One region of the Vogesella sp. EB genome, then DNA from elsewhere that is predicted to be linked to it. Evidence: predicted binding sites of a transcription regulator. Region 1 holds the regulator's gene; each other region holds the start of a gene.
The links. The regulator HrcA, encoded in region 1, represses chaperone genes, less so after heat shock. The targets are predictions, from matches to a motif close to ATTAGCACTCGNNNNNNNCGAGTGCTAAT.
Positions count from the first base shown of each region.

Region 1 (10,222 bases):
CATCGCGGCCACGGCGCCCCGCTGCTGTGCTTTGCCGGCCACACCGACGTGGTGCCCACCGGCCCAGTCGACCAGTGGGACAGCCACCCGTTCCAGCCGGTGATCCGCAACGGCCACCTGTTCGGACGCGGCGCCGCCGACATGAAGGCGTCGCTGGCCGCCTTCATCACCGCCAGCGAACGCTTTGTCGCGGCCAACCCGCAGCACAAGGGCACCATTGCCTTCCTGATCACCTCCGACGAAGAAGGCATCGCCACCGACGGCACCGTGCGCGTGGTCGATGCGCTGGAAGCACGCGGCGACGTGATCGACTACTGCATCGTCGGCGAGCCGACCTCGTCGCAGCAATTCGGCGACACCATCAAGAACGGCCGCCGCGGCTCGCTGTCCGGCCACCTGATCGTGCACGGCATCCAGGGCCATATCGCCTACCCGCACCTGGCCAAGAACCCGGTGCACCTGGTCGCGCCGGCGCTGGCGGCACTGGCCGCCGAGGTATGGGATCACGGCAACGAGTACTTCCCGCCGACCAGCTGGCAGATTTCCAACATCCACGCCGGCACCGGTGCCACCAACATCATCCCCGGCAGCTGCGACATCAAGTTCAACTTCCGCTTCTCCACCGAGCACACCGCGGAGACGCTGAAGGACCGCGTGCACCAGATTCTGGACCAGCACGGCCTGGCCTACGAGTTGCACTGGCTGCTGTCCGGCAACCCGTTCCTGACCGCACCGGGGGCGCTGACCGACGCCATCAGCAGCGCGATCCACGAGGTTGCCGGGGTGGAGCCGGAACTGAACACCACCGGCGGCACCTCCGACGGCCGCTTCATCAAGCGCATCGCGCGCGAGCTGGTGGAATTCGGCCCCATCAACGCCAGCATCCACAAGCTGAACGAGTGCGTCAGCGTCGACGACATCGAGCCGCTGTCGCAGGTGTACGAAAAAACCCTGCACAAGCTGCTCGGCTGAGCACAAAGTTGGCCGCAAAAAAGCCGCCCGGATCGGGCGGCTTTTTCATGGCCGGCCAGCACTCAGCTCAGCGTGCGCCGCTCGTACATCGCCTGCGCCAGCGTGCCCGGATCGACATACTCCAGCTCGCCGCCGACCGGCATGCCGCGCGCGATGCGCGTCACCTTCAGCCCCTGCGCCTTCAGCATTTCCGCGATCAGGTGCGCGGTGACCTCGCCTTCGGCGGTAAAGTTGGTGGCCACGATCACCTCGGCCACCACGCCGTCACAGGCGCGCGCGATCAGCCGCTCCAGGTCGATGTCCTTGGGACCGACTCCGTCCATCGGCGACAGCCGCCCCATCAGCACGAAGTAGAGACCGTCGTAGCAGCGGGTCTGCTCCAGCATCAGCAGGTCGGCCGGCATCTCCACCACGCAGAGCACCTCCTGACGGCGCTTGTCGTCGGCGCAGACATTGCACAGCGGCGTCTCGCTGAAGGTGTGGCAGCGCTCACAGTGGCGCAGATTGAGCAGCGCCCGATCCAGTGCCCGCGCCAGCTTGTCGGCGCCGGCCTTGTCGCGTTGCAGCAGATGAAAGGCCATGCGCTGTGCCGACTTGGGGCCGACGCCGGGCAATACCTTCAGCGCGGCGATCAGTTGATCGAGGGACGGTGGATTTTTCATGACAGAACCTGTTGATCACAAAAAAGGTTGGCCGCAAGCACGCACGGCTTGCGGCCAACCTTTGTCGGGGCATGACTCAGAACGGCAGCTTCATCCCGGCCGGCAGGTTCATGCCGGCGGTAAAGCCGGACATGCGCTCCTGCGACAGCGCGTCGGCCTTGCGGCTGGCGTCGTTGAAGGCGGCGGCGATCAGGTCTTCCAGCATTTCCTTGTCTTCCTTGGCATCGTCCAGCAGGCTGTCGTCGATGCTGACGCGCTTCACGTCGTGGTTGCAGGTCATCACCACCTTGACCAGACCGGCGCCGGACTGGCCCTCGATCTCGACCTTGGCCAGTTCTTCCTGCGCCTTTTTCATGTTTTCCTGCATTTGCTGGGCCTGTTTCATCAGACCCGCGATTCCGGCTTTACCAAACATCGTCTTACTCCTGAACGGGTTGTATCGTCTCGGCCAGCAAGGTCGCGCCCATTTCCTGCACGAGTTGCTGTACCACCTTATCGTTTTGCATGATCAGCCTGGCCTCGGCCAGCTGCTCGCGCTTGAAGCGGGCATCCCGCATCGCCGGGGTTTCCACATCCAGCGTCTCGATCGACACGCTGATCTGTACCGCACGGCCCAAGTGCTCACCCAGCACCGTGCGCAGTTTGTCCTGAAAATCGCGCCCCGCCATATTGCGGAACGCCTCCGGCACCGCGAGGTGGAACACCTCGCCGTCCCACAGTTTCAGCGCGGCGTTCTGCGCCAGCATGCGCGCGGCGCCCATTTTGGCGCCCAGCTGGCCGATCAGCGCCGACCAGTCGCCATCAAAGGCGATGACCGCCGGCTCCGCCGGCGTGGCGTCGGCCTCCGCCTGCAGCAACGCGTACTCGGCCAGTTCGCCGTCTGCGTCGCCGGCTGCCGGCAACTCGACCATCTCATCGTCGACCGTATCGGCCGCGTCAACCTCGTCGGCCTCCGCCAGCATCGGCGCGGTCGCTGCCGCAGACGGTGCCACCGGTGCCACCGGTGCCTCGTGCCACGGCGCCAGATCGGCAGGCGGTGGTGGCGCGGTGTCAGCTGCTGCCGCCGCGGGGGCGGGCTCGGGTTCCGCTTCTGCCGCCGGCAGCGGCTCGGCGGCGGCAGGCGGCGTCACCGCCGACTTGCCGCCGATATTGGCCAGCAGCGCGCGCGCTGGCGATGGTGCCGCCGTTACCGGCGCCAGGTTGGCCGCAGGCTGTGGCGCGCCCGGCGCCGGGCGGTTCTGTGCGGCGGCACGCGGCGCCACATCGGCGCCACCCTGTGCCGGATGGAAGGCCAGCATGCGCAGCATGGTCATGCTGAAGCCGGCGTGTTCGTCCGGTGCCAGCGCCAGATCACGACGGCCATGCAGCGCGATCTGGTAGTAAAGCTGTACGTCCTCGGCGCCCAGACGCTGCGCCAGCGCAAACAGCGCGTCACGCTCCGGCTCGTCGGCGGCGATGGCGTCCGGCACCGTCTGCGCCAGCGCCAGCTGGTGCAGCAGCATCGCCAACTCGGCCAGCGCGCTGTCAAAACCGATACCACGCGCCACCAGTGCTTCCACTTCCTGCATCAGGCGCGCGCCATCGGCATCGGCCAGCGCCTCCAGCAAGGCAAACAGGTAGCGCTGGTCGACCGCGCCCAGCATCGCGCGCACGCCGTCTTCGCGCACGTCGCCGACACCGTAGGCGATGGCCTGGTCCAGCAGCGACAGCGCATCGCGCATCGAACCGGCGGCGGCACGGCCGAGCAGTGCCAGCGCCGGTGCCTCGGAGCTCACGCCTTCGGTGTCCAGCACGTGCGCCAGATGGCCGGCCACCTGCTGCGGCGTCATGTTGCGCAGGCTGAACTGCAGGCAGCGCGACAGCACCGTGACCGGCACCTTCTGCGGGTCGGTGGTGGCGAGGATGAACTTGACGTGCGCCGGCGGCTCTTCCAGCGTCTTCAGCATCGCGTTGAAGGCACTCTTGGACAGCATGTGCACTTCGTCGATGATGTAGACCTTGAAGCGGCCCATGGTCGGCGTGTACTGCGCGTTTTCCAGCACTTCGCGGATGTTGTCGATGCCGGTATTGGACGCGGCGTCGATCTCCAGCAGGTCGACAAAGCGACCGGCGTCAATCTGGGTGCAGGCCTGGCACACGCCGCACGGCTCGGCCGTGGTGCCGGTTTCGCAGTTCAGGCTCTTGGCCAGGATGCGGGCAATGGTGGTCTTGCCCACGCCGCGGGTACCGGTCAGCAGGTAGGCGTGGTGCAGGCGCGATTCTTTCAGCGCATTGCTGAGCGCGCGCACCACGTGCTCCTGGCCGACCAGATCGGCGAAGCGTTTGGGGCGCCATTTGCGGGCGAGAACTTGATAGGTCATGGCGGGCGATTCTAGCAGTTTGCGCCCGGTTCAGGGAGCAGGCGTCGCGGCAAAACGCGCCGCCAGGTAGCGGTTGCGGATTTCCTGCGCCAGCTCGTGCGCCACCATCGCGTACAGCGTGCTCTTGTTGTAGCGGGTGATGGTGTAGAAATTATTGAGTCCTAGCCAGTAGCGCATCTCGCCCGGCGCCACTTCCAGTGCGAACAGCACCGCTTTGGCATCGTCACGCACCGGCGCCAGCGGCGATACCCCCATCGCGCGCAGCTCGGCCACGCTGTAGTGCAGGTTGAATTTGTCGGCCAGCAGCTTGTCCAGCGCCTCGCCCGGCGCCACCTCGGCCGGCACCACCACGTCGTCGCCGCCCAGCCAGCCGTGCAGCTGGAAGTAGTTACCGACGCTGCCGATGGCGTCAACGCGGTTGCTCCAGATGTCGCGATGGCCGTCACCGTCGAAATCCACCGCCCACTTGCGGAAGCTGGACGGCATGAACTGCGGCAGGCCCATCGCCCCAGCGTAGCTGCCCTTCAGTGACAAGGCGTTGATGTTCTCGCTGCGCGCCAGCAGCAGCAGCTCGGTCAGCTCGTCGCGGAAGAACGCGGCGCGGCGCGGATAGTCGAAGGCCAGCGTGGAGAGCGCATCGGCCAGGCGGAAGCTGCCGGTGTTGCCGCCGTAGCGGGTCTCGATGCCGATGATGGCGACGATCATTTCCGGCGCGACATGGTATTGCTGCTCAGCACGGCGCAGCGCGTCCTCGTTGGCCTGCCAGAACGCCACGCCCTCGCCCATCAGCCGCTCGCTGTAGAAGTTGGGACGGAACTGGTACCACGGCCGCGCGGTGGACGGCCGGTCCATGATGTTGATGATGTTGGGCTTGAGTTCGACATTGGCGAACACCGCCTCCAGCTCCGGCCGCGTCAGCGCACCGGCGGCGACCTGTTCGTCGATGTAGCGCTGCACGTCCGGCCGCGCCAGAAAGGCGGCATCGGCACGGGCCAGCGCGGCGCACAGCGCCAGCAGGGACAACAGCATCTTGGGCAGAAAAGACATGGCGGATCCGTCAAAAGGTTGGCCGCAAGGCGGCCGGTGATTGAATTCTAGTCGTTGAAATTGAGTGCGCTGGAGACCAGCCGCGCGGTGATGTCGACGATGGGGATCACCCGCTCGTAGGCCATGCGCGTCGGGCCGACCACGCCGAGGGTGCCGACCACCTGGCCGCCCATCCGGTACGGCGCGATCACCACGCTGCAGTCGTCCAGCGTCACCACACCAGACTCGTCGCCAATGAACAGGTTCACGCCCGGCGCCTGCCGGCTCTGCTCCAGCAGCTGCAGCAGCTCGGTCTTGCGCTGGAAGGTGTCGAACAGCTCGCGCAGGCGCTGCAGGTCGCCGCCGAAGTCGTTGGCGCACAGCAGCTTGCCCTCGCCGGACACCATCACCTCGTCGCTGCTCAGGCTCTCGCGGCCGAAACGGATCGCCTCCGTCATCAGCCCGGAGATGTCGCCCTGCAGGCAGGTCAGCTCCTGCTCCATGCGGTCGACCACCCCGGCCAGCGCCTGGCCGGCGTAGTGCTGGTTGAGGAAATTGGCGGCCTCGATCAGCTCGCTGCCGCTGTAATCACGCGGGGTGTTGAACAGGTGGTTGCGCACATCGCCTTCCAGCGTCACCAGAATCAGCAGCACCCGCCGCTCGGACAGGCGCAAAAACTCGATCTGGCGGAAGGCACCGTCCGGGCGCTGCGGCGTCATCACCACGCCGGCAAACTGGGTCAGCTCCGACAGCATCTGCGACGCCGCCTGCAGCACGCGCTGCGGGCTGTCCGGCTGCAGGTTGTGGCGCAGCTCCTGCACCATCGGCGCCGCCAGCGGCTGGATGGTGATCAGGCGATCGACGAACAGGCGGTAGCCGCGCTGCGTCGGCACCCGTCCGGCCGAGGTATGCGGCGACGCAATCAGGCCCATCGCCTCCAGGTCCGCCAGCATGTTGCGGATGGAAGCCGGCGACAGCTCCAGACCGGAGACTGCGGCCAACGTTTTCGAGGCGACCGGCTGGCCGTCGGCGATATAGCGCTCGACCAGCACCTTGAGCAGGCGTTGCGTACGTTCATTCAACATGCAGCCATTCTGGCACAGCTTGGCTTGCCGCCAAAAGCATTACTTGCACCGCCGGCCATGCCAGAAGCAAGCTTGGCCGCCGGGGGTTTTGTGCGATAATCCGGCGCTTGATATCCCGCGCGCCCCTGCCCTTGTGGCGCGCACGCATCGTTGCCTGTCGCTTTTATTTGGCACGCCGGATGAAAACGTACATAATCAAACCCAATCCCTTACACCACACCGTTGAATGAATGGAGCAAGCATGGCGGAGCGTTCCGAAGACAAGAGCAAGGCCCTGAGCGCAGCACTGGCCCAGATCGAAAAGCAGTTCGGCAAAGGCTCGATCATGCGCATGAGCGACAACCAGGTGCATGAAAACCTGCAGGTGATCAGCACCGGTTCGCTCGGCCTTGACCTCGCCTTGGGCGTTGGCGGCTTGCCGCGTGGTCGCGTGGTGGAAATCTACGGTCCGGAATCGTCCGGCAAGACCACGCTGTGTCTGCAAGTGGTCGCCGAGGCGCAGAAGCTGGGCGGCACCTGCGCCTATATCGACGCAGAAAACGCGCTCGACCCGTCTTACGCGCAAAAGCTGGGCGTCAAGGTCGACGAGATGCTGATCTCGCAGCCGGATACCGGCGAACAGGCACTGGAAATCTGCGACATGCTGGTGCGCTCCGGCGGCGTCGACATCATCGTGGTCGACTCGGTGGCGGCCCTGGTGCCGAAGGCGGAAATCGAAGGCGAAATGGGCGACAGCCACGTCGGCCTGCAGGCACGCCTGATGTCGCAGGCACTGCGCAAGCTGACCGGCAACATCAAGCGCACCAACACGCTAGTGATCTTCATCAACCAGATCCGCATGAAGATCGGCGTGATGTTCGGCAGCCCGGAAACCACCACCGGCGGTAACGCGCTGAAGTTCTACGCCTCGGTGCGCATGGACATCCGCCGCATCGGCGGCATCAAGAAGGGCGAAGAGGTCATCGGCAACGAGACCCGCGTCAAGGTCGTGAAGAACAAGGTGTCGCCACCATTCAAGCAGGCGGTGTTCGACATCTTCTATGGCGAAGGCATCTCGCGCGAAGGCGAAATCATCGACATGGGCGTCGAGCACGACTTCATCAGCAAGTCCGGCGCCTGGTACGCTTACAACGGCCAGAAGATCGGTCAGGGCAAGGACAACACTCGCCAGTGGCTGAAGGACAATCCGGAGATCGCCAAGGAAATCGAGCGCAAGATCCGCGAAACCGTCGGCGTACAGGTAGTCGCCAACAAGGACGACGCGGCAGACGAAGAAGAGCTGCTCGACGACACCTTTGATGCCTGATGGCCGGCACTGAAAAAAGCCTGAAGGCGCGAGCCGTCGATCTTCTGTCCCGCCGCGAGTACTCGCGGCTGGAACTGAAGCGGCGGCTCGCGCCGTTTGCCGACAGCGAAGCAGAAGTCGACGCGCTGCTGGAACAGCTGGCCGCCGACCACTGGCAATCGGACAGCCGCTTTGCCGAAGCCTTTGCCAACAGCCGCGGCCAACGTTACGGCAGCCGCCGCCTGGCGCAGGAAATGCGCGAACGCGGCATCGACCGCGACACCATCCAGACCGCGCTGGCCCAGCAGGACGATCTGGCCACCGCACGCGCCATCTGGCAGCGCAAGTTCGGCCGGCCGCCGGCCGACCAGCAGGAGCGGCTGAAACAGATGCGCTTTCTCGCCAGCCGCGGCTTCGGCATGGACATCATCCAGCGCGTGTTGCGCGGCGAGCCCGACGACGAATAGGCTGCGCCGCACTTGCCAGCACCGGCCACGCTTGCCACAATCGGGCATCACTTTTTGCACCGCGCCACCGCAAGGTTGGCCGCAACCCGAATTCACTGAAGATACTGACCAATCACCATGAAAACAGCTGAAATCCGCCAGAAGTTCCTCGACTTCTTTGCCTCGAAAAACCATCAGGTGGTTGCCTCCAGCAGCCTGATCCCCGGCAACGACCCGACCCTGATGTTCACGGTGGCCGGCATGGTGCAGTTCAAGGACCTGTTCCTCGGCTTCGAAAAGCGCGACTACACCCGCGCCACCACCAGCCAGAAGTGCCTGCGCGCCGGCGGCAAACACAACGACCTGGAAAACGTCGGCTACACCGCGCGTCACCACACCTTCTTCGAAATGCTGGGCAACTTCAGCTTCGGCGACTACTTCAAGCAGGACGCCATCACCTACGCCTGGGAGTTCCTCACCGGCGAGCAATGGCTGGCGCTGCCGAAAGACAAGCTGATGGTGACCGTCTACGCCAGCGACGACGAAGCCTACGACATCTGGCACAAAACCGTCGGCCTGCCGGCGGACAAGATCATCCGCATCGGCGACAACAAGGGTGCACCGTACGCGTCCGACAACTTCTGGACCATGGGCGACACCGGCCCGTGCGGCCCTTGTACCGAGATTTTCTATGACCACGGCGAAGAAGTCGCCGGCGGCCCACCGGGCAGCCCGGACGAAGACGGCGACCGCTTCATGGAAATCTGGAACAACGTGTTCATGCAGTTCAACCGTGATGAGAGCGGCACCCTGCACCCGCTGCCAAAGCCGTCAGTGGATACCGGCATGGGTCTGGAGCGCCTGTCCACCGTGCTGCAGCACGTGAAATCCAACTACGAAACCGACGCCCTCGCCTGCCTGGTGCGCGCCGCCGCCCGCGAAACCGGCATCGAATACAGCCAGAGCGTGCCGTCGCTGAAAGTGATCGCCGACCACATCCGCGCCTGCTCGTTCATGATCGCCGACGGCATCCTGCCGTCCAGCGACGGCCGCGGCTACGTGCTGCGCCGCATCGCACGCCGCGCCATCCGCCACGGCTACAAGCTGGGCCAGAAAGGCCTGTTCTTCCACAAGATCGTCGCCGACCTGGTGGCCGAGATGGGCGATGCCTACCCCGAGCTGCGCCAGAAACAGGCAGTGATCGAGGACGCGCTGCGCCAGGAAGAAATCAAGTTTGCCGAAACGCTGGAAACCGGCATGGCGCTGGTCGATGCCGCGCTGCAAGGCGGCAAGACCGCGATGGACGGCGACACCGTGTTCAAGCTGTACGACACCTTCGGCTTCCCGGTCGACCTGACCGCCGACATCTGCCGCGAGCGCCATATCGAGGTCGACATGGCCGGTTTCGAGCGCGCGATGGAAGAACAGCGCACCCGTGCCCGCGCCGCGTCCGCATTCAAGGTCGCCGGCAGCGTCAGCTACGATGGCGCCGATACAAGCTTCCACGGCTACAGCAACCACAGCGTCGATGCCAAGGTGATCGCGCTGTACAAGGGCACCGAGCCGGTACAAACGTTGGCCGCAGGCGATGAAGGCATCGTGGTGCTGGACAACACCGCGTTCTACGCCGAAGGCGGTGGCCAGGTCGGCGACATCGGCGAGATCTCCGCCGCCGGTGGTGTGGGCGCCCTGTTCGATGTCAACGACACCCAGAAGATCAAGTCGGCGGTATTCGGCCACACCGGCCGCCTCGCCAAAGGCAGCCTCAATATCGGCGATACCGTGCAGGCCACCATCGACCTGCACAAGCGCCTGGCTACCGCGCGCAACCACTCGGCCACGCACCTGCTGCACGCCGCGCTGCGCAAGGTACTAGGCAGCCACGTCGCACAGAAAGGCTCGCTGGTCAACGCCGAACGCACCCGTTTCGACTTCGCCCACGGCCAGCCACTGAGCGCAGAAGAGATCGCCGAGATCGAACGCGTGGTCAACCACGTGGTGGCGGCCAACCACGAAGTCAAGGCCAGCCTGATGGGCTACGACGACGCCATCCGTGCCGGCGCCATGGCGCTGTTCGGCGAGAAATACGGCGATGAGGTGCGCGTGCTGCAGATGGGCGACTTCTCCGCCGAACTGTGCGGCGGCACCCACGTCAACCGTACCGGTGACATCGGCTTCTTCAAGATAGTGGCCGAAGGCGGCGTCGCTGCCGGCGTGCGCCGTATCGAAGCGGTGACCGGCGAAGGCGCGGTCGCCTACGTCCAGGCCCAGGACAGCCTGCTGAAGAGCGCTGCGGCCAACCTCAAGGCGCAGACCAGCGACGAGGTGCTCAGCAAGATCGGCGCGCTGCAAAGCGAACTGAAGGCACTGGAGAAGGAGCTGGCCG
Region 1 is NZ_LFDT01000012.1:83,271-93,492, forward strand. It holds gene dapE (succinyl-diaminopimelate desuccinylase) at 1-972, shown strand, start outside; gene recR (recombination mediator RecR) at 1,035-1,634, opposite strand; gene ACG97_RS09225 (YbaB/EbfC family nucleoid-associated protein) at 1,711-2,049, opposite strand; gene dnaX (DNA polymerase III subunit gamma/tau) at 2,054-3,994, opposite strand; gene mltB (lytic murein transglycosylase B) at 4,025-5,041, opposite strand; gene hrcA (heat-inducible transcriptional repressor HrcA) at 5,089-6,105, opposite strand; gene recA (recombinase RecA) at 6,347-7,411, shown strand; gene recX (recombination regulator RecX) at 7,411-7,857, shown strand; gene alaS (alanine--tRNA ligase) at 7,975-10,222, shown strand, end outside.

Region 2 (10,222 bases), on a different contig from region 1:
TCAGGGTGTCCCCGACGGAGATTTCAAAGTTGGAACCAATGTTGACCGTCTCGCCTATCGCCTTATCGCAGCGCGCCAAGGCAAGGAAGCCGCGACAGGTGTCGGTTACATAGTTGAAGTCGCGAGTCGGGGTAATATCCCCGAGTTTGATCTGCTTCTTGCCACTGGCAATCTGGCTGATGATGGTGGGAATTACTGCCCTGGCAGACTGGCGCGGGCCATAGGTATTGAACGGCCTTGCAATCGTCAGTGGTAGGTTGAAGGTGTTGAAGAAGCTCATCGCCATGGCATCCGCGCCGATTTTGGAGGCGCTATACGGTGATTGCGGCTGAAGGGGGTGCTTTTCGTCGATCGGTACATACTGTGCAGTACCGTACACCTCGCTGGTCGAGGTGTGAATGACGCGCTGCACCCCATTCTCCAGCGCGGCCTGGCAAATGTTCAGCGTCCCTTTGATGTTGGTGTCAACATAGCTATCTGGGGCCACATAAGAATAGGGAATCGCAATCAGGGCGGCCAGATGGAAGACGAGGTCGACGTCTTTGGTAATGTGCTTGCAGTAGTGCGGGTCACGCACGTCGCCGTTAAGCACCTCGATTTCCTTGCGGCACTCGACGTCCTCCAGCCAGCCCCAGTGGTTGAAGGAGTTGTACTGGGAAAGTGCCCGGACAGCATAACCTTCTTTTACCAGCAACTCGGTCAGGTGGGAGCCGATGAAGCCATCAGCACCGGTAACCAAGACTTTCTTGAGCGTGCTCATGATTCGGTTTTCTCGCAAAATTCGGTAATAGCAGCCACCACATAATCCATTTGCGCATCCGTCAACTCCGGATAAATGGGAAGCGACAGGATGCGTGACTGGTTGGTATACGTATTTGGAAAGTCGGCAGGCTGGTGCTCGAAGCGGCGATACGCCGGCAGGAAAGGCAGGGCGACCGGGTAGTTGATGACTGTCTGAATGCCTTTGGCTGCCAGATGCTGTGCAAGCTCGTCCCGCTGCTCATGTTTGATCACATAGAGATGCCATACATGATCGCGGCCATCGGCCACATGTGGGGTTTCGATGCTGGCGACGCTGGAGAGCAAGTCGCTGTAGCGCTGGGCACGATTCTGGCGCTGCGCGGTCCAGGCGGGAAGGTGCGGTAGTTTGACCGACAGGATGGCCGCCTGGATTCCATCCAGCCGGCTATTGATGCCCTCAATCTGGTGATCTCCTTTGCGAAGGCCGCCATGCCTGGCGAACATTGCCATCTTTTCCGCCAGTGCGGAATCATTGGTGACGACAGCACCGGCATCGCCCATGGCTCCAAGGTTTTTACCCGGATAGAAGGAGAAGGAAGCCGCATCACCGAAGGTGCCAACCAACTTGCCCTTGTAGCGGGCAAGATGCGCCTGGGCACAATCTTCCAACACCCATAACTTGTGCTTGCGGGCAATTTCCATGATCGGCTCCATGTCGGCAGCTTGGCCGTATAGGTGCACGGGAATGATGCCGACGGTTTTCGCCGTAATCTTGGCCTCGATGGCGCGCGGGTCAATGGTGAAAGTGTCTGACTCGGTGTCGCAAAATACAACTTTGGCGCCGGCTTGGGTGATAGTCTCTGTGGTGGAGATCCAGGAGTGTGCGGGGGCGATGACCTCATCCCCCGGCTTGACGCCCAGCGCAATCATGGCGATGTAGAGCGAATCGGTACCGTTGGCGCAGGAGACGCAGTGTTGGCGATTCATCAACTCGGCAAACATCTGCTCGAACTTGTCTACATACGGGCCACGGACGAAAAGTGACTTTTCGATCACATCGCTGATAACCGAATCAATTTCAGTCTTGATGCCTGTATATTGGGCATGCAAATCTACAAATGGGATATTCATGGTTTGCTAATTTCAATTCTGTTTTTTGGTGAGGCGGGCAGGGTTGCCGGCATAAATCCCTGGTATATCGATATTTTTTGTTACCACCGAGCCTGCGCCAATAACGACGTTGTCGCAGATCGACACTGGCAAAATAGTTGCATTGCTGCCGATGGAAACATTTTTACCAATTTTGGTGCCTAGCCATAAAGACTTATCACCACGCGCGGGGCCGCCGTTGCTGAATAAATCATTGATGAACATCACGCCATGGCCGATGAAACAGTCGTCGGCAATCTCCACCAGTTCACAGATAAAGCTGTGAGACTGGATTTTGGTGCGTTTGCCGATTGTTACGCCACGCTGTATCTCGACGAAGGGGCCAATGAAAGCATCATCGCCAATGGAACTGCCGTACAAATTGACTGGTTGAACGACCACGACATTCTCACCAAACGCAACATCAACAATTCCGGCTTCGCGTAGTTTGGGCGCGTTCAAAACGAGCCACCCAGTTTGCAGTGCTGGGGACGAAAGCGCAGGTGAACCTCTTTGCCGGTTTCGATGGACTCATAAATGGCATTGATCAGCTCGAGACTCTTGCGTCCTTCCAGTCCATCTACAAGGTGCCGGCGATTGTTTCTGATACAGTCAACTACGTGCTCATAGTAAGCTTGGTGGCCAAAGCCATACACATTCGGCGGGTTGACCGAATACGTTTCCATGACTGCATCGTCGCCCGGCATGGATTCAACAAAGTTCCAGACCTTCATTTTGTTGACAGCGAAGCCGGCGATTTCGACTGTGCCTCCTTCCCCCAGTACAGATATGGAACCTTCTAGATCCTTGGGGCGTACCGCGGTAGTGGCTTCGATAATGCCAAGTGCGCCATTGCGGAACTTGAGCGTTACCACCGCGGTGTCTTCCGCTTCGATTTTTGCCAGAGCGGTGGTGCTGCGGGCGAACACGCTATCCACTTCGCCTAGCATCCACTCAAGCATATCTACATGGTGGCTTGCCTGGTTGGTGAGTACGCCACCATCCATGGCCCAAGTGCCACGCCAGGGCGCTTGATCATAGTACTCCTGGGGGCGGCACCAGCGCACGCGCACCGTGCCCAGGATGAGCTTGCCAAAGCGGCCTTGCTCCAGGGCTTCGCGCAGTTTTACGACGGGAACGTTGAAGCGATTCTGCTTGACGACAAACAGCTTAACGCCGGCATTGTCGCAGGCGCGAATCATGGCATCGGCATCATCCAGTGTCAGTGCCATGGGCTTTTCAACGATGATATGCTTGCCATATTGCGCCAGATCCACCACGTTCCGTGCATGGTTGCCACTTTCAGTCAAGACAACTACGGCATCAATATCTTTTTCCTGCATCATCTGATGCATATCTGTGTAATATGGCACAGAGAAGCGATCACCGATCGACTTGGCTTTTGACGGGGAAAGATCGCAAACTGCGGCTAACTGCGCGCCTTCAATTTGCTTGAGTCCAAGAAGCTCGGCATGTCTTTTGGCAATTCTGCCGCATCCAATCAGTGCAAATTTCAACATGAGAGTGCTCGCCTTATTCAATAAGTGAGAAATTTATTGTGGGGTCTGATTGTTTTTATCAGGCCGGATTGATTTTGTTTGACGTTTCAATCTTGTGATAACGTTAGGTTAATTTTTCTATTGAAACAGGGTTTATAATTTGTGACGGTGTGGCAAGTTTTTATATCTAAACTCCTTTTGTCCCCTTTATAACCATCCTGAATGGAGGGAGGCTTGAAGTTGTCCGCCCCTAGTTTCATGATAAGGCGATAAAGGCATGTTCCGTCTATATTTTGCTACCTATCCAGCCCATGGGTGGCTGTCGAGGGGTTTAGTTCATTGAGGTGCACCACTCGCATGGCCAAGTAAGTATTAGCGGTACGTAATCTTCCTGTGGTTTTTTTGGTGATCCGTTATGAAAACTAGAACAACCCTAGCAATTTTCATTGAATTGCCCCGGCTCAAGCAGGTAATACAGACGTACTGGACGCATCGGTTTTCATTCCGTAGGCCGCTATATTTTTGTCACTCAATGCCTCAGTTTAGCTTGTAGACGTACTAGTGGGTCTCGACAAAGTACCCGAGCACAGCCTAGTAGCAGACCTCCAGCTATGCCCAAGGCTATTACTAATATACCTTTTGGGCTGGACGGCTTGTCGGATGCGGTGGGGGGCGTCACAAGCTGAAAGCCTGCAAGGTTACCTGTCTGAATTTGGGGGAGTTCCTGTATGTCTGCTAGCTGCGTGGTTACTTCGTAATAACGCGGAGGATAGTCTGGGCTTGATTGCTTCAGCGTGGCAAGTCTTGCCTGCAATAGTTTGCTGCCTAGCAGGTAGCGCATGCTAGGGGTATCCAGCCCGGTGTAGTTGCTACCTTCAAAGTGCACAAGATTTGCTCGCTTGGCACTGTCTAGCGCTTGGTGGGTTGATGCAAGCTCTTGTGCTCGCGCGGCACGTGCTTGCCTGGCGATGATATCCAGTTCGCTATGAAGTGAACGCTGCAGCAATGCCAATTGACTGCGTAACTCCCGTGTTTTTTGATCTGCAAGCTGGCGATTAATTTTTGTCAGGATGTGGGTTAGTTTTTGCTGGGCTGCAGTTGGGTTTGTGGCACTAGCCTGTACTTGGTAAAGTTGTTGCTTGCGGCGATCTGGACGCAAAACTGTTACTTCTGGTGTCGTATCTAATAGTAGTTGCATCGACTCGAATAATTGATCGCTTATTTCATCGCCAGTTTTTGGGGGGGTTGTGGGGGGGGATTGATCCAGCGTAATTGTAGGGGGCTTTTTAGCACTTTTGAAGAATGGTGTGCTATCCAGCTGTGTTTTGACCAAGTAGTAGTCGCCCATCTGCTCATAAGATGGTGGAGCAAGCGTGGCACTGGCTATCCATACCTGAGGTGCAGTTATGGCATAAAGGCTCGCAAGCACCAACCCTACCCCCGTTGTAGTTGCAACCGCCCATCGGCCTTGCCAGAGTTTGACCAAAAGTTCGGTCAGATTGATTTCGTCGTCTTCGTATGAGCGGTGTGTATTTGTAGTCATTTCTGTTTCAGAGCAATCTGAATACTTAATTTTGCCAGCCAAACTGCCGGAAGCTGTCGGGTATTGTGCCATACCCGGATGGTGTATGCATGCCATTGGTGCTAGTGTCTTGCGTGAAAAGTTTATCACCCCCTCTTGAAAACCACCCACCCCATCCCTACCATTAGCACTCGCAAGCGCCGAGTGCCAGTCGCTCGGTCAATCTGCTGCTTTGATAGGTATTCATCTTTCAACAGCCACTGCTATTAGGAGAGATCAATGGCAATTCGTCCTTTACACGATCGTGTTGTTATCAAGCGCCTTGAGGCTGAAGAGAAAACAGCTTCCGGTATCGTTCTGCCTGGCGCCGCTGCTGAAAAGCCGGACATGGGCCAAGTCGTTGCGGTTGGTAACGGCAAGATTCTGGAAAACGGCGAGCGTCGCGCTCTGGAACTGAAAGTCGGCGACAAGGTTATTTTCGGCAAGTACTCCGGCCAGACCGTCAAGGTTGACGGCGACGAGCTGCTGGTAATGCGCGAAGAAGACGTAATGGGCATCGTCGAGTAATCCGACCCGTTACCGTTTTATTAAACTGAATTCTGGAGATTGAAGAACATGGCTGCAAAAGACGTACGCTTTGGTGATTCCGCCCGCGCCAAGATGGTGGTGGGTGTCAATGTGCTGGCTGATGCCGTAAAAGTGACCCTCGGCCCGAAAGGCCGCAACGTGGTCCTGGATCGCTCCTTCGGCGCACCAACCATCACCAAGGACGGTGTATCGGTTGCCAAGGAAATCGAACTGAAGGACAAGTTCGAGAACATGGGCGCGCAGATGGTGAAAGAAGTCGCTTCCAAGACTTCCGACGTGGCCGGTGACGGCACCACTACCGCCACTGTACTGGCCCAGGCCATTGTGCATGAAGGCATGAAGTTCGTGACTGCCGGCATGAACCCGATGGACCTGAAGCGCGGTATCGACAAGGCCGTGATTGCCTTGGTCGGCGAGATAGCCAAGATTGCCAAGCCATGCGCGACCACCAAGGAAATTGCCCAGGTTGGCTCCATTTCCGCCAACTCTGATAGCGATATCGGCGACATCATCGCCACCGCGATGGAAAAAGTCGGCAAGGAAGGTGTGATCACCGTTGAAGACGGCAAATCGCTGAACAACGAGCTGGACGTGGTGGAAGGCATGCAGTTCGACCGCGGCTACCTGTCCCCGTACTTCATCAACAACCAGGAAAAACAGATTGCCGCCCTGGACAATCCGTTCATCCTGCTGTTCGACAAGAAAATCTCCAACATCCGCGACCTGCTGCCGGTACTGGAGCAAGTGGCCAAGTCCGGCCGTCCGCTGCTGATCATTGCCGAAGACGTGGAAGGCGAAGCGCTGGCCACCCTGGTGGTGAACACCATCCGCGGCATCCTGAAAGTGGTTGCCGTGAAGGCGCCAGGTTTCGGCGACCGTCGCAAGGCCATGCTGCAGGACATCGCCACCCTCACCGGCGGTACCGTGATCGCTGAAGAAGTGGGCCTGACCCTGGAAAAAGTGACCCTGGAAATGCTGGGTCAAGCCAAGCGCGTTGAAGTGGGCAAGGAAAACTCCACCATCATCGACGGCGCCGGTGACGTTGCCGCCATCCAGGCACGCGTGGCCGAAGTACGCCAGCAGATCGAAGCCGCGACCTCCGACTATGACCGTGAAAAGCTGCAAGAACGCGTGGCCAAGCTGGCCGGCGGTGTGGCCGTGATCAAGGTTGGTGCAGCCACCGAAGTGGAAATGAAAGAGAAGAAGGCTCGTGTCGAAGACGCGCTGCACGCGACCCGTGCTGCCGTTGAAGAAGGCGTGGTACCTGGCGGTGGCGTTGCCCTGCTGCGTGCCCGCTCCACCCTGACCAGCCTGGCTACCTCCAACGCCGATCAGGCTGCCGGTGTGAAGATCGTGCTGAAGGCGATCGAAGCACCGCTGCGCCAGATCGTGCAGAACGCCGGTGACGAGCCATCGGTAGTGGTGAACAAGGTGCTGGAAGGCAAGGGTAACTTCGGTTACAACGCGGCATCTGGCGAATACGGCGACATGCTGGAAATGGGCGTACTGGATCCAGCCAAGGTGACCCGCACTGCACTGCAGAATGCGGCGTCCATCGCAGGTCTGATGCTGACTACCGACTGCATGGTTGCCGAACTGCCGGAAGACAAGCCAGCGATGCCGGACATGAGCGGCATGGGTGGTATGGGCGGCATGGGCGGCATGATGTAAGCAGCCTCGCTCCCGCGACCTGGAAACCCCACGCTACGGCGTGGGGTTTTTTATTGCGGCCAACCTTGTGGCAAGGTTGGCCGCATTGTTTTCCGGCGCTGCTCTGGCACAATGGCGGCAATTCAAGGAGATGATCATGCAATTGACGGAATTGCTGGCGGTGCTCGACGCCAAACTGGAGCCGGCTCGGTTCAAGGATTACGCCCCCAACGGCTTGCAGGTGGAGGGGCGCAGCGAGGTCAGGAAGATCGTGACCGGCGTCACCGCCTCGCAGGCGCTGATTGACGCCGCCATCGCGGCGCAGGCCGATGCCATCGTGGTGCATCATGGCTATTTCTGGAAAAACGAGGCGGCGCCGATCGTCGGCATCAAGCGCCAGCGCATCGCCAGCCTGCTGCAGCACGGCATCAGCCTGCTGGCCTACCATTTGCCGCTGGATGCCCATCCCGAGCTGGGCAATAACGCGCAGCTGGCGCGGCAGCTCGGCATTGCCAACCCGCAGCCGACCGCGACGGAGCCCTTGCTGTGGCAGGGCGACTGGGGGCAGGGTACCGCTGCGGATTTTGCCGCGCAGCTGGCCAGCCGCCTGGGGCGCACGCCGCTGCTGCTGGGCAACGCGCAGCGCCGTGCCCGCCATATCGCGTGGTGTACCGGCGGCGCGCAGGGCTATTTCGAGCAGGCGATCGCGCTGGGGGTGGATGTGTTCATTTCCGGCGAGGTTTCCGAGCAGAATCTGCACCTTGCCGAAGAGACCGGTGTCGTATTTCTTGCGGCAGGTCATCATGCGACCGAGCGTTATGGTGTAAAAGCACTGGGCGAATGGCTGGCGACGGAATGTGCGCTAAATGTGCAGTTTATTGACCTGTACAACCCGGTTTAATGCGATGTCCATGACGTCAATCAGGTGATTTGTCGTCTCTGCGCTTCAAGTTCCATCCGGTAATCAGGTAGAATTACGAGGTTTTAAGTTTAGAGCTCGGTTTCCACGTTTGAGGATGACTGTAATGAGTGAACAACACGTTGACACGGGGCGCCGTCGCTTTCTGACGGTGGCCACCAGCGCGGTTGGTGGTGTGGCGGCAGCCGGGGTGGCTGTGCCGTTTTTGATGAGCTTTGCACCTTCTGAGCGTGCCAAGGCTGCTGGTGCGCCGGTCGAGGTCGATATCAGCAAGCTGGAGCCGGGCCAGAAGATCAACGTCGAATGGCGTGGCAAGCCGGTGTGGGTGCTGTCCCGCACGCCGGAGCAGCTGAAGAACCTGGCGACCATCGAAGGCGAACTGCTGGATCCGAAATCGGAATCGCCGGAACAGCCGGCATATTGCAAGAACGCGACCCGCTCCATCAAGCCGGAGATTCTGGTCGCGGTAGGTATTTGTACGCACCTGGGCTGTTCGCCAACCCATCGTCCGGATCTGGCGCCTGCCGATCTGGGTCCGAAATGGGTCGGTGGTTTCTACTGTCCTTGCCACGGCTCCAAGTTCGACTTGGCCGCCCGTGTCTACAACGGTGTGCCGGCGCCGAAGAACATGGAAGTCCCGCCGCACAAATACATGTCCGATACCCGTCTGCTGATTGGCGACGACAAATAGGCGAGGGGAGAACACATGAGCAAAGGACAACAAGTGCTTAACTGGATCGATGACCGCTTCCCGCTGTCGTCGATGCTGAAAGAGCACGTTACCGAATACTACGCGCCGAAAAACTTCAACTTCTGGTACTTCTTCGGCAGCCTGGCGATGCTGGTGCTGGTGATCCAGATCGTGACCGGCATTTTCCTGACCATGAACTACAAGCCGGACGGCACGCTGAACGGCGCCGGCATCCCGGTGGCATTTGCTTCCGTCGAGTACATAATGCGCGACGTGGCCGGCGGCTGGGTCATCCGTTACATGCACTCCACCGGCGCCTCCATGTTCTTCGTGGTGGTATATCTGCACATGTTCCGCGGCCTGATCTACGGTTCCTACAAGCAGCCACGCGAACTGGTGTGGGTGTTCGGTACCCTGATCTTCCTGTGCCTGATGGCAGAGGCATTCATGGGCTACCTGCTGCCGTGGGGCCAGATGTCGTTCTGGGGCGCACAGGTGATCGTCAACCTGTTTGCCTCGATCCCGGTGATCGGTCCGGACCTGTCGGTGTTCATCCGTGGTGACTTTGTGGTCGGCGACGCAACGCTGAACCGCTTCTTCGCGCTGCACGTGATCGCAGTACCGCTGATCCTGCTGGCGCTGGTGGTGGCCCACCTGATCGCACTGCACGAAGTCGGCTCCAACAACCCGGACGGCGTCGAGATCAAGAAGCTGAAGGACGACAAGGGCATTCCGCTGGATGGCATTCCTTTCCATCCTTACTACACCGTGAAAGACGTGCTGGGTGTGGCGGTGTTCCTGATCGTGTTCTCCGCGATCGTGTTCTTCGCACCGGAGATGGGCGGCTACTTCCTGGAGCATCCTAACTTCGACCAGGCCGATCCGCTGAAGACCCCGGCACACATTGCGCCGGTATGGTACTTCACCCCGTTCTACGCCATTCTGCGTGCGGTACCGTCGTTTGCCGGTACCCAGGTCTGGGGTGTGCTGGCGATGGGTGCGGCGGTGGTGCTGATCGCCTTCCTGCCGTGGCTGGACAAGTCGCCGGTGAAGTCGATCCGCTATCGCGGCTCCAAGTTCAAAACCATGCTGGTGCTGTTCATCATCAGCTTCATCGGTCTTGGTATCCTGGGTGCACTGCCGTCGACCAACGTGCGGACGCTCGTGGCCCAGATCTTCTCTGTGGTGTACTTCGCATTCTTCCTGGCCATGCCGTTCTACACCAAGAATGATGTGGGTTCGACCCCGGTTCCGACTCGCGTCACCATGAGCACGCCTGCCCGTCAGGTACGCTTCGCAGTACTGGTGGTCGTGACGCTGGTGGCCGCAACCCTGTTTGCGAAATTCATCTGATAGAGGGGGCACTATGAACAAGACTATTCGTCAACTGATCGCCGCTGTCGCCCTCGTTGTTCCTGCTGCCGGCGCATTTGCGTCTGCGGCCGGTCCGGCGCTGGAAAAAG
Region 2 is NZ_LFDT01000009.1:100,402-110,623, reverse strand. It holds gene ACG97_RS07710 (NAD-dependent 4,6-dehydratase LegB) at 1-760, opposite strand, end outside; gene ACG97_RS07705 (DegT/DnrJ/EryC1/StrS aminotransferase family protein) at 757-1,872, opposite strand; gene ACG97_RS17215 (acyltransferase) at 1,885-2,352, opposite strand; gene ACG97_RS07695 (Gfo/Idh/MocA family protein) at 2,349-3,410, opposite strand; gene ACG97_RS17210 (Wzz/FepE/Etk N-terminal domain-containing protein) at 3,919-5,004, opposite strand; gene groES (co-chaperone GroES) at 5,191-5,478, shown strand; gene groL (chaperonin GroEL) at 5,527-7,170, shown strand; gene ACG97_RS07680 (Nif3-like dinuclear metal center hexameric protein) at 7,301-8,050, shown strand; gene petA (ubiquinol-cytochrome c reductase iron-sulfur subunit) at 8,175-8,759, shown strand; gene ACG97_RS07670 (cytochrome bc complex cytochrome b subunit) at 8,775-10,112, shown strand; gene ACG97_RS07665 (cytochrome c1) at 10,126-10,222, shown strand, end outside.
Region 2: a site for HrcA is predicted at 5,095-5,123, ahead of groES (co-chaperone GroES). Genes of this name have one in related genera too.

Region 3 (10,222 bases), on a different contig from region 1:
CTTTTGCCGGTACAATCCAGCGCTAATCTCTTACTTCGACTCAGCCATTTCGCATGTTCAGCTTTTTCAAGAAAAAACCCGTTCCCGACACCACCCCGACCCCGCCGGCAGCCCCGGTCGCACCCGCAGCGGATCTCGTCACGCCACCTGCGGCAAGCGTTGAGCCAACGCCAGCCGCAGCGGCAACGGCAGCGCCAGTTGTTGTAGCTCCGGCCCCTGCTCCGGCCAGCAGCGTGACGCAGGCGAAACCGAGCTGGACCGAACGGCTGAAATCCGGCCTCGCCAAGACCCGTGACAAGCTGGGCAAGCAGCTGGCCGGCCTGTTTGGCGGCGGCAAGATCGACGACGAGCTGTACGAAGAGCTGGAAGCGGTGCTGCTGACTTCGGACATGGGCATGGATGCTACCAGTCACCTGCTGCGCGACGTGCGCGAGCGGGTATCGCTGAAGGGCCTCAAGGACGCCAGCGAACTGAAAGGCGCACTGAAAGAGGCGCTGATCGAACTGATCCAGCCGCTGGAACAACCACTGCAGACGCACGGCAAGAAGCCTTACGTGATCATGCTCGCCGGCGTCAACGGCGCCGGCAAGACCACCTCGATCGGCAAGCTGGCCAAGTACTTCCAAAGCCAGGGCAAGTCGGTGCTGCTCGCCGCCGGTGACACCTTCCGTGCCGCCGCCCGCGAACAGCTGATTGCCTGGGGCGAGCGCAACAACGTCACCGTGATCGCACAGCAAAGCGGCGACGCCGCCGCCGTCTGCTACGACGCGATACAGGCCGCCATGGCCCGCGGCATCGACATCGTCATTGCCGACACCGCCGGCCGCCTGCCGACGCAATTGCACCTGATGGAAGAAATCAAGAAGGTGAAGCGCGTGATCCAGAAGGCGATCCCGGATGCTCCGCACGAAGTGGTGCTGGTGCTGGATGCCAATATCGGCCAGAACGCGATCAACCAGGTGGTGGCTTTCGACGAGGCGCTCGGTCTCACCGGCCTGATCCTCACCAAGCTGGACGGCACCGCCAAGGGCGGTGTCATCGCCGGCATCGCCAAGCAGCACCCGATACCGCTGCGCTTCATCGGCGTCGGCGAAGGCATCGACGACCTGCGCCCGTTCTCGACCCGCGACTTTGTCGACGCGCTGTTCGACTGAGCGCCTTGATCCACTTGCCGGCCGCCGTCGTTGCGGCCAACCTTTGTGCGGGATGATTGCCGATGATCCGATTTGACCAAGTCACCAAGCGCTACCCCGGTGGACACGAGGCGCTGCGCAACCTGTCCTTCGCGGTGGAAAGCGGCGAGATGGTGTTCCTCGCCGGTCATTCCGGCGCCGGCAAAAGCACGCTACTGAAGCTGGTTTCCGGTATCGAACGCGCCACCAGCGGCAATGTGCTGGTCAACAACCAGAACCTGAGCAAGCTGCGCGCCAGCCAGTTGCCCTATGTGCGCCAGCACATCGGCGTGGTGTTCCAGGATCACAAGATCCTGTTCGACCGCTCGGTATTCGACAACGTGATGCTGCCGCTGGACATCATCGGTTTCGACCGTCGCGATGCGCAACGCCGCGTGCGGGCGGCACTGGACAAGGTCGGCCTCGCCGGCAAGGAGAAGGTGATGCCGATCCGCCTGTCCGGCGGCGAACAGCAACGGCTGTGCATTGCCCGTGCCGTGGTGCACCGCCCCAGCATCCTGCTGGCGGACGAGCCGTCGGCCAACCTCGACCGCGCCTACGCGCTGGACATCATGGAGCTGTTCAAGTCCTTCCACCAGGTTGGTGTCACGGTGCTGATCTCGGCCCACGACGAAACGCTGATGGAAGACTACGGCCGCCGCATCATCCGGCTTCGTGAAGGACAATTCGCCGCATGAAACACTACCTGTACCTGCACGCACAGAGCGCCCGCAGCGCACTGCTGAAGATCCTGCGCCAGCCGTTCGGCAACCTGCTCAACCTGCTGATGCTGGCCATCGCGCTGGCGCTGCCGGTGTCGCTGTATCTCGGTGTCAGCAGTCTGCAGCAGTGGACCGCCAAGCTGAACACCACGCCGCAGATCACACTGTTCATGGAGCTGTCCAGCGAACAGGCCGATCTGGCCGCGGTGGAAAGCAGCCTCAAGCACCATCCACGGGTTGCATCCTTCCGCTTTGTGCACAAGGATGCCGCGCTGAAAGAACTGGAACAGCGCAGCGGCCTGAACGCGATCAGCGAGGGCCTCGGCAGCAATCCGCTGCCGCACGCCTTCATCGTCACTCCGCAAGCGCTGGAGCCGGCGATGCTCGACCTGCTGCAGAAGGAGCTGTCCGGGCTGCCGATGGTGGAACTGGCGCAGTTCGATGCGGCCTGGGCGCGCAAGCTGCACGCGATGATCACCCTCGCCGGCCAGCTTGCCTGGCTGCTGGCGGTGGTGTTTGCGCTGGCGATGGTGCTGATCAACCACAACACCATCCGCATGCAGATTCTGGCGCGGCAGGAAGAAATCGCGGTATCGAAACTGATCGGCGCCACCGACAGCTTCATTCGCCGCCCCTTTCTCTATCACGCTGCGTGGCAGGGCGGGCTGTCGGCGCTGCTGTGCTGGGGCCTGAGCAGCTGGCTGGCCTACCAGGCCAATCCGGCGCTGGCCGAATTCGCCAGCCTGTACGGCATCGATGCCCAGTTACGCAGCCTGCAGCCGCTGGAAGTGCTGGGCGTGTTGCTGGGCGCCGTGCTGCTGAGCATGCTCGGCGCCAGGTTGGCCGCAGACCATCATCTGCGCAAAAACCAGCCGGCGTGACATCGGGCGAGACAATCGGTCTGATTGAAATTTGCCATTGGCAGGAACTCCTGTCGTCTGGCACTCTCATAATCCGAGTGCTAAGATAAGTCGGTCCATTTAGGAGGATTGCGAATACATGTCCACTTTTGCCCTGCCCGTACTTTCTTCCAACGGCAGCCTGGAGCAATACATCCAGACCGTTAACAGCATCCCGATGCTGACCCAGGAAGAGGAGATCGAGCTTGCCACGCGTCATCAGCAACACGAAGACCTGGAAGCGGCAAAACGCCTGGTGATGTCTCACCTGCGCGTGGTGGTATCCATTGCCCGCGGCTACGCCGGTTACGGCCTGCCACAGGCCGACCTGATCCAGGAAGGCAATATCGGCCTGATGAAGGCGGTCAAGCGCTTCGAACCGAACCGCGGCGTGCGCCTGTTCTCGTTCGCGGTGCACTGGATCAAGGCCGAGATGCATGAATTCATCCTGCGCAACTGGCGGCTGGTGCGCATTGCCACCACCAAGCCACAGCGCAAGCTGTTCTTCAACCTGCGCAGCATGAAGAAGAGCTTTGCTGCACTCAGCGACAGCGAAGCCCGCGCCATTGCCGAAGATCTCGGCGTCAAGCCGGAAGAAGTGCGCGAAATGGAAACGCGCATGAGCGGCCAGGACGTGTCGCTGCTGGCCGACGACAACGACGACGACGCCTACGCCCCGATCGACTGGCTGGCCGACGCCCACAACGAGCCGACCGTGACACTGGAGCGCCGCGCGGTGGATCGCCTGCAGAGCGAAGGCCTGCTGGAAGCATTGTCAACACTGGACCCGCGCAGCCGCCGCATCATCGAAGCGCGCTGGCTGGCCGACGACAGCGGCGCCACGCTGCATGACCTGGCCGCCGAGTTCGGCGTCTCCGCCGAGCGCATCCGCCAGATCGAGGCCAAGGCATTAGGCAAGATGAAGACGGCGCTGCATAGCGGTGTGGTCATCGACGGCTGATCTGCCCGCCTCGCCAGACACAAAAAATCCCTGCCATGTGCAGGGATTTTTCATTGCTGGCCAGCCACCGCCGTTCACGGCTTAGACATCGCCGCCTCCACCTGTTGCCGCAGCGGCTGCCAAGCCGCTTCTTCCGGCGACAGCGCGCGCAGGAAAAACGGCGCGTAGGTCGGGAACGAGGCCAGTGCCAGCCGCATGGTGTAGGCGGCCTCCTGCGGGCGCCCTTCCAGCGCCAGGAATTGCGCCTCCTTGCGCAGCACATCCGGATACGGTCGCATCTGCGCCAGCAGCGCAATCCACTGCCGCTGCGCTGGCGGACTGTCGCGTCCCGGCCTCACCACATCATCCAGCAGCCCCAGCGCGTGGAAGGCAAACAGCGGCTCGCTACGCATGATCTGCTGCAGCCGCTGCTGTTGCTGCGCGCTGCGCGGGTTGTACAGGCCCTGCATCTCGACATAACGATAGCTGCCATACCCCGCCAGCAGCAGCATCAACAGCGCGCCGTACTGTACTGGCCGGAATGGGCGGCGTTTGCCCCCCTCTGCCACCGGCGCCAGCGCCAGCAGCATCACCAGTACCGCCGGGAAGTACAGGTACCACAGCGGGTACTCCAGCATGCTGTGCAATAGCGAGATGACCAGCATGGCCAGCGGCAGCAGATGCACCGCCCGCGCCTGGCGGCCACACCACGGCAGCAACACCCAGCTCAGGCCCAGCAACACCGCCAGGGTGCCGATCAGGCCGACCTCGGCCAGCAGCTGGAACACCAGATTGTGGGCATTGCTGAACAGGCCGCTGTTGACGCCGCTATCGACAAACTGCGGCAGTAGCTGCAGCCGCACGCTGTGGTACGCGTACTGCGACCAGCCGGCGCCGAACCACGGCGCCTCGCGGAACACCAGCCACGCCTTGCCCCACTCCGCCAGCCGCCGCGCGCCCATGCCGTCAGAGTTGGCCGCCAGCCGCTCGACCCCGCTGGCCACCAGCTCGCCATGCAGTAGCGGCCGCAACAGCCACTCGCCCAGCGGCAACGCGAACTGCATCAGCAGCAGCAAGCCCGCCGCCAGCAACAGCCACTGCATCAGGCGCTTGCTGGCCTCGTCGCGCACGTGCCAGTACCAGGCTGGCGCCAGCAGCAGCAAGGCGGCGGCGTACAGCAACACGGTGCGGGAGCCGGCAAAGGCGATCGACAGCGCCAGCCACAGCAGCACCGCGACGGCCACACCGCGCGACAGCACGCGCGCCACGGCCAGCCAGCTGACGGCCACCAGCCCCCAGCTAAGGTAGTGTGCATACTGGTTGCGCTGCCCGATGTGGCCGAAAATATTGGAGGTCGGATGCGCACCATCGTAGAACAGCACGCCGCCCAGCAGCGGCGCCAGCTCGGTGAGCTGCGCCAGCCCGATCAGCGACTGCAGCAGGGCACCGACCAGCAAGCCCTTGGCCAGCACCGTCATCACCGTTTCGGCGTCGCTCAGCGCCTGCCAGCGGGCCACCGCCAGCGCCAGCAGCGCCAGCGCGAGAAAGGCCAGCGCCGTTGCCGCATTGAGGCCGGGAAACAGCAACTCGACAAACCATGGCTGGCTCAGCCACAGCACAGCCAGCAGCGTCAGCCACGGCACCACCCGCGGCAGGCGCAATGTGCCGCGCGGCAGACACAGGCAGGCCAGCGCGCCGAGTACCACCACCGCGATCTCCCCCCACCACTGCGGCAGCGGCAGGTAGTGGAACGGCGACAGGAAGGGCAGCACGGTCACCGCCGCCAGCAGCAATGCGGCCAACCTTGGCCGCGCAAGAGAAGCAAACATCATCAATCCGCGTTTCGGCAAAGGCGGAAGCATACCGCACCGCCGCTTTTGCTGTCAGATCGGGAGAGTTTCAGCGCCGTGGCGCAGCCAGCACGCTGGATGCCGCCGACTGTGCGCCGCCATCGCGACTGGCCTGCAGCGCCGTATTGGCGATCGCCTGCAGCGGCCGCAGCTCCGGATCGTGACGCGACATCAGCTCGGCGGCAAAACCCGGCGTATAGGCCGGATAGGCGGCGATGGCAAAACGCAGAGCCTGCTCGGCGGCAGCGCTGTCGCCATCCAGCGCTCGCAGGATCGCGACATTGATCAGCATGCCGGCATGCGGGCGATAGGCGGTCAGCCGCTCGAACAGCGCACGCTTCTCCTGCAGCTGGCGCTTGTCCACGATCAGGTAATTGGCCAGCACCATATCGGCCTCGTAAGTCCACAGCGGATTGCGCGCAATGTGCCAGACCTCCTCGGCGCGCATCACATTCACCTGCGCATTGGAGCCTGGCACAAGCCAGCGCGCCAGCTTGCCATAGGCCAGCAGCCCTGCCACCGACTGCCACAGCAACAGCGCGCAAAAGCCCCACGTCAGCACACGGCGCATCGACAGGCGGATAGCCAGCGTGTAGTGGCGGGCCGGTGACAGCCCCAGCAGCACGGCAAACAGGCTGAGAAAAGTCATATACCACAGCGGATATTCGACCATGCTGTGCAGCAGCAGCACCATTGCCAGCAGCACCACCAGCAGGGAATGAACATTGGCCTGCTCCTTGCGGAAAAACGGCAAGAACGCCCAGCACAGGCCAATCACCACCACAGCGGTGCCAAGCAGTCCCGTTTCCGCCAGCAACTGCAGGATCAGGTTATGACTATGCGTAAACAGCCAGCTCTCCGACCACTGCCCGGCAAAACCCATCGCCACTTCCAGGCGCACGCTTTCTGCCGCATAGCCGCCCAGCCCGACACCGAACAAGGGGTGCTCCAGAAAAACTTGCCACGCCTTCTGCCACTCCACCCAGCGCCGGGCACCAAAGCCACCGGCCAGCATGCGGTCGGCGGCAGAGCCGATATCACCCAGTGGCAGGCCCAGCCAATTGAGCAGTACGACCAGTTCTTTATTGAACAACTGGCAGAACACCAGCCAGCACGTCGCCAACGCTAGGGCCAAGGCCAAACGGCCGGTCTCGGCCTGGCGGCCACTACGCCAGTAAAACAGCCACGCCAGTACCATGGCGGCGCCGGCATAACCGATCGCCAACCGTGAGCCGGACCAGCTGATGAACAGGCCGAAGAGCAGCACCAGCGGCAGCAATAACCAGCCGCGCAGCTTGTTGACAGCAAACAGATAGCAACTGGCGAACAGGGACAGGGTCAGGTAATTGGCGTAATGGTTGCGCTGTGCTACCTGACCAATCAGATTGGCCGGATTGCCCTTGTCGTAGAACACCCACGGCCATTGCAATACCAGCACCCACTGTGTCACCTGCAACAAGCCAATCACCACCTGCATCAGCCCACCCAGCAACAGCCCCCAGGCCAGCGCCGTCAGCACCAACTGTGGCGAATGGCGGGATACGGCATAGGCCAGCGCCAGGCACAGCGCCATACCCATGCTGGCTGCCGCCCCCTGTCCGGGATAGAGCGAGACCAGGGCGGTGGCAATGGTCAACAATGGCAACAGCGCCAGTAGCAGCAAGGCGCCGCTAGGCTCTGCATCACGATTTCTTGCCGGTGACAGCAGCAATACCACCACCGCCAGCAATACCGCGCAAACACTGCTGACGTAATCACCCGCCGGCTGAAAGCGTACCCAGTTGAGAAAGGGGATGGTCACCAGTAAAAACAAGGCGGCCATTGCCAGGCGTTCCAATGTGATGGTCCGGCTCATTCTGTTCCCGAAAATAAAAGGCCCTTGCATAGCAAGGGCCAGATTAATGCTCACGTTACGAATGAAATTACGAGCAAGCCTTAGGCAGATACGCGTCGTCTACTGTCGAGCTAGCCAAGCTGCACAACCAAGTGGTCGAGTTGGAGCCAAAAGTAGGAATAATTACAGCGGTATCACCAACCAGATCGGTGTGAGCAGGGGCTTGGAAGGTTGCAGTGATAACACAACCACCAGCAGCAGCAGTACCAGACGAGACAGCAATATTCGCATAGGTACCGGAAGCATTCATAGTAGTACAAGAGCCCGTTTCGCCTTGCGTTTCTGCGACTTTAATCTTCATACCATCCGCCAGCGAGAACGCTTCCGAAACCTGCGCGCGCTTGGTGTAGTTGGAGTACGCCGGGATCGCAAGCGCAGCCAGAATACCAATGATCGCTACCACGATCATCAGTTCGATCAGGGTAAAACCTTGTTGTACACGTTTCATGTGTATCGCTCCTGTTTGAAAATGAAAAACGGCAAACTACCAGCGAAAAAACAAATCCAAGCCAGCACTGCAATTGCCAATTGGCACGCACACGAGCCGCCTCGGTAAATCACGGAACCGAGGCCGGCAGCTAGCAGCGACGCGGTACTACGATCTCCGCGGCTAGCTGCCTTAACGACCGTCGCGGCGAGGATACACGGCAACGGGCCAGCGCAGCTTGATTCCTGACAAAGCACAGCAAGATTGGCGCCAGGCCGTGCCAGGTTGGCCGCGGCCATCGCAAAAGACCGCTGTAGCAGGCTTTTTGCGCCCAGCACCGCCAGTACAGCTGCGGCCGGCGGGCGCAAAATCGGCAAGCGGCTGACAATTTTCGTCACTCTTGCGAGGTGCGGCGCCATGTTACGATGCCCGCCTTGTCTTCCGGAGGCCCCACCATGCATGACTCGCAAGCACAACACTGGCTGGCGCGCAGCCGCGCCGCGGTGTGGCACCCCTGCACCCAGATGAAGCGCCACGAAACCCTGCCCATCATCCCGATTGCCCGCGCCGACGGCATCTGGCTAGAGGATTTCGACGGCAAGCGCTACATCGACGGCGTCAGCTCGTGGTGGGTCAACCTGTTCGGCCACAACCAGCCGCGCATCAAGCAGGCGCTGAAGGATCAGCTCGATACCCTGGAGCACGTGATCCTCGCCGGTTTCACCCACCAGCCGGTGGTGGAACTGTCGGAAAGGTTGGCCGCACTCACCGGCCTCGGCCACGCCTTCTATGGCTCCGACGGTGCCAGCGCCACCGAGATCGCGCTGAAGATGAGCTTCCACTACTGGCGCAATCACGGCCAGACGCGGAAGACCCGTTTCCTCAGCCTGGAACACAGCTACCACGGCGAAACCGTCGGCGCGCTGGCGGTGACCGACGTGCCGCTGTTCTCCGACACCTACGCGCCGCTGCTGCAGCACAACCTGCGCGCGCCCAGCCCCGATGCCCGCCTTGCCGCACCGGGGGAGACGGCCGCCGACGTCGCGCGCCGCGCCGCTAGCGCGCTGGAGAGCCTGCTGCAACAGCACGGCCACGAGCTCGCCGCCTTCATCATCGAGCCGCTGGTACAGGGCGCCGCCGGCATGGTGATGTACGACCCGCTGTACCTGGCCGAAGCGCGCCGGCTGTGCGACCAGTACCGGGTGCACCTGATCGCCGACGAGATCGCGGTCGGCTTCGGTCGCACCGGCACACTGTTCGCCTGCGAACAGGCGGCGATCCGCGCCGATTTCCTGTGCCTGTCGAAAGGCATCACCGGCGGCTACCTGCCGCTGTCCTGCGTGCTGACCACCGACGACATCTACGCCGCGTTCTACGACGACGACGTCAGCCGCGGCTTCTTGCACTCGCACAGTTACACCGGCAATGCGCTGGCCTGCCGCGCGGCGCTGACCGTGCTCGACATCTTCGAGGATGAACAGGTGATTGCGGCCAACCTTGCCACCGCCGCGCTATTCAGCCGCCATCTGGCGGTGATCGCCGCCCATCCGGCGGTGCGCCACTTCCGCCAGCGCGGCATGATCTGGGCGTTCGACGTCGACTGCCAGCGTGCCGACTTCGGCCCCGCCTTCTTCAGCCTGATGCTGCAGCAGGGCTGTCTGGTGCGCCCGATCGGCAAGACGGTGTACTTCATGCCGCCCTACATCATCGAGGAAAGCCACATGCGGCAGCTGGTCGACGCCACGCTGTCGGCGCTGACGCAGCTGCTGGCCGGCGACCGCCCGTCGTCACGGCCGGAAACCGCGCTGCCGTAAGCCGCACCCCGCCGAGTGACGCACTGCGGCATGGCGGCGGAATCGGGTAAACTGACGGCTTTGCTTCTGACGGGATTCGGAGACATGCAATCGGTGATTCACAGCGCCACGCGCATCGTGGTGAAAGTAGGCTCCAGCCTGGTGACCAATGACGGCAAGGGTCTGGACATGAGCGCGCTGGCGCGCTGGGCCGCCGAAATCGCCGACCTGAAACGCCGCGGCAAGGAAGTGGTGCTGGTTTCCAGCGGCGCCATCGCCGAAGGCTGCCAGCGGCTGGGCTGGGCCAAGCGGCCGAAGGCGGTACACGAGCTGCAGGCCGCCGCTGCCGTCGGCCAGATGGGGCTGTGCCAGGCCTACGAAAGCGCCTTTCGCGAGCACGGCCTGAAAACCGCGCAGGTGCTGCTGACCCACGAAGACCTGTCCGACCGCCTGCGCTACCTCAACGCCCGCACCACGCTATCAACGCTGCTGGCGCTGAACGTGGTGCCCATCATCAACGAAAAC
Region 3 is NZ_LFDT01000030.1:1,498-11,719, forward strand. It holds gene ftsY (signal recognition particle-docking protein FtsY) at 54-1,154, shown strand; gene ftsE (cell division ATP-binding protein FtsE) at 1,217-1,870, shown strand; gene ftsX (permease-like cell division protein FtsX) at 1,867-2,775, shown strand; gene rpoH (RNA polymerase sigma factor RpoH) at 2,894-3,754, shown strand; gene ACG97_RS14170 (PglL family O-oligosaccharyltransferase) at 3,829-5,565, opposite strand; gene ACG97_RS14175 (PglL family O-oligosaccharyltransferase) at 5,633-7,438, opposite strand; gene ACG97_RS14180 (pilin) at 7,506-7,925, opposite strand; gene ACG97_RS14185 (adenosylmethionine--8-amino-7-oxononanoate transaminase) at 8,360-9,718, shown strand; gene proB (glutamate 5-kinase) at 9,803-10,222, shown strand, end outside.
Region 3: a site for HrcA is predicted at 2,832-2,860, ahead of rpoH (RNA polymerase sigma factor RpoH). Genes of this name have one in related genera too.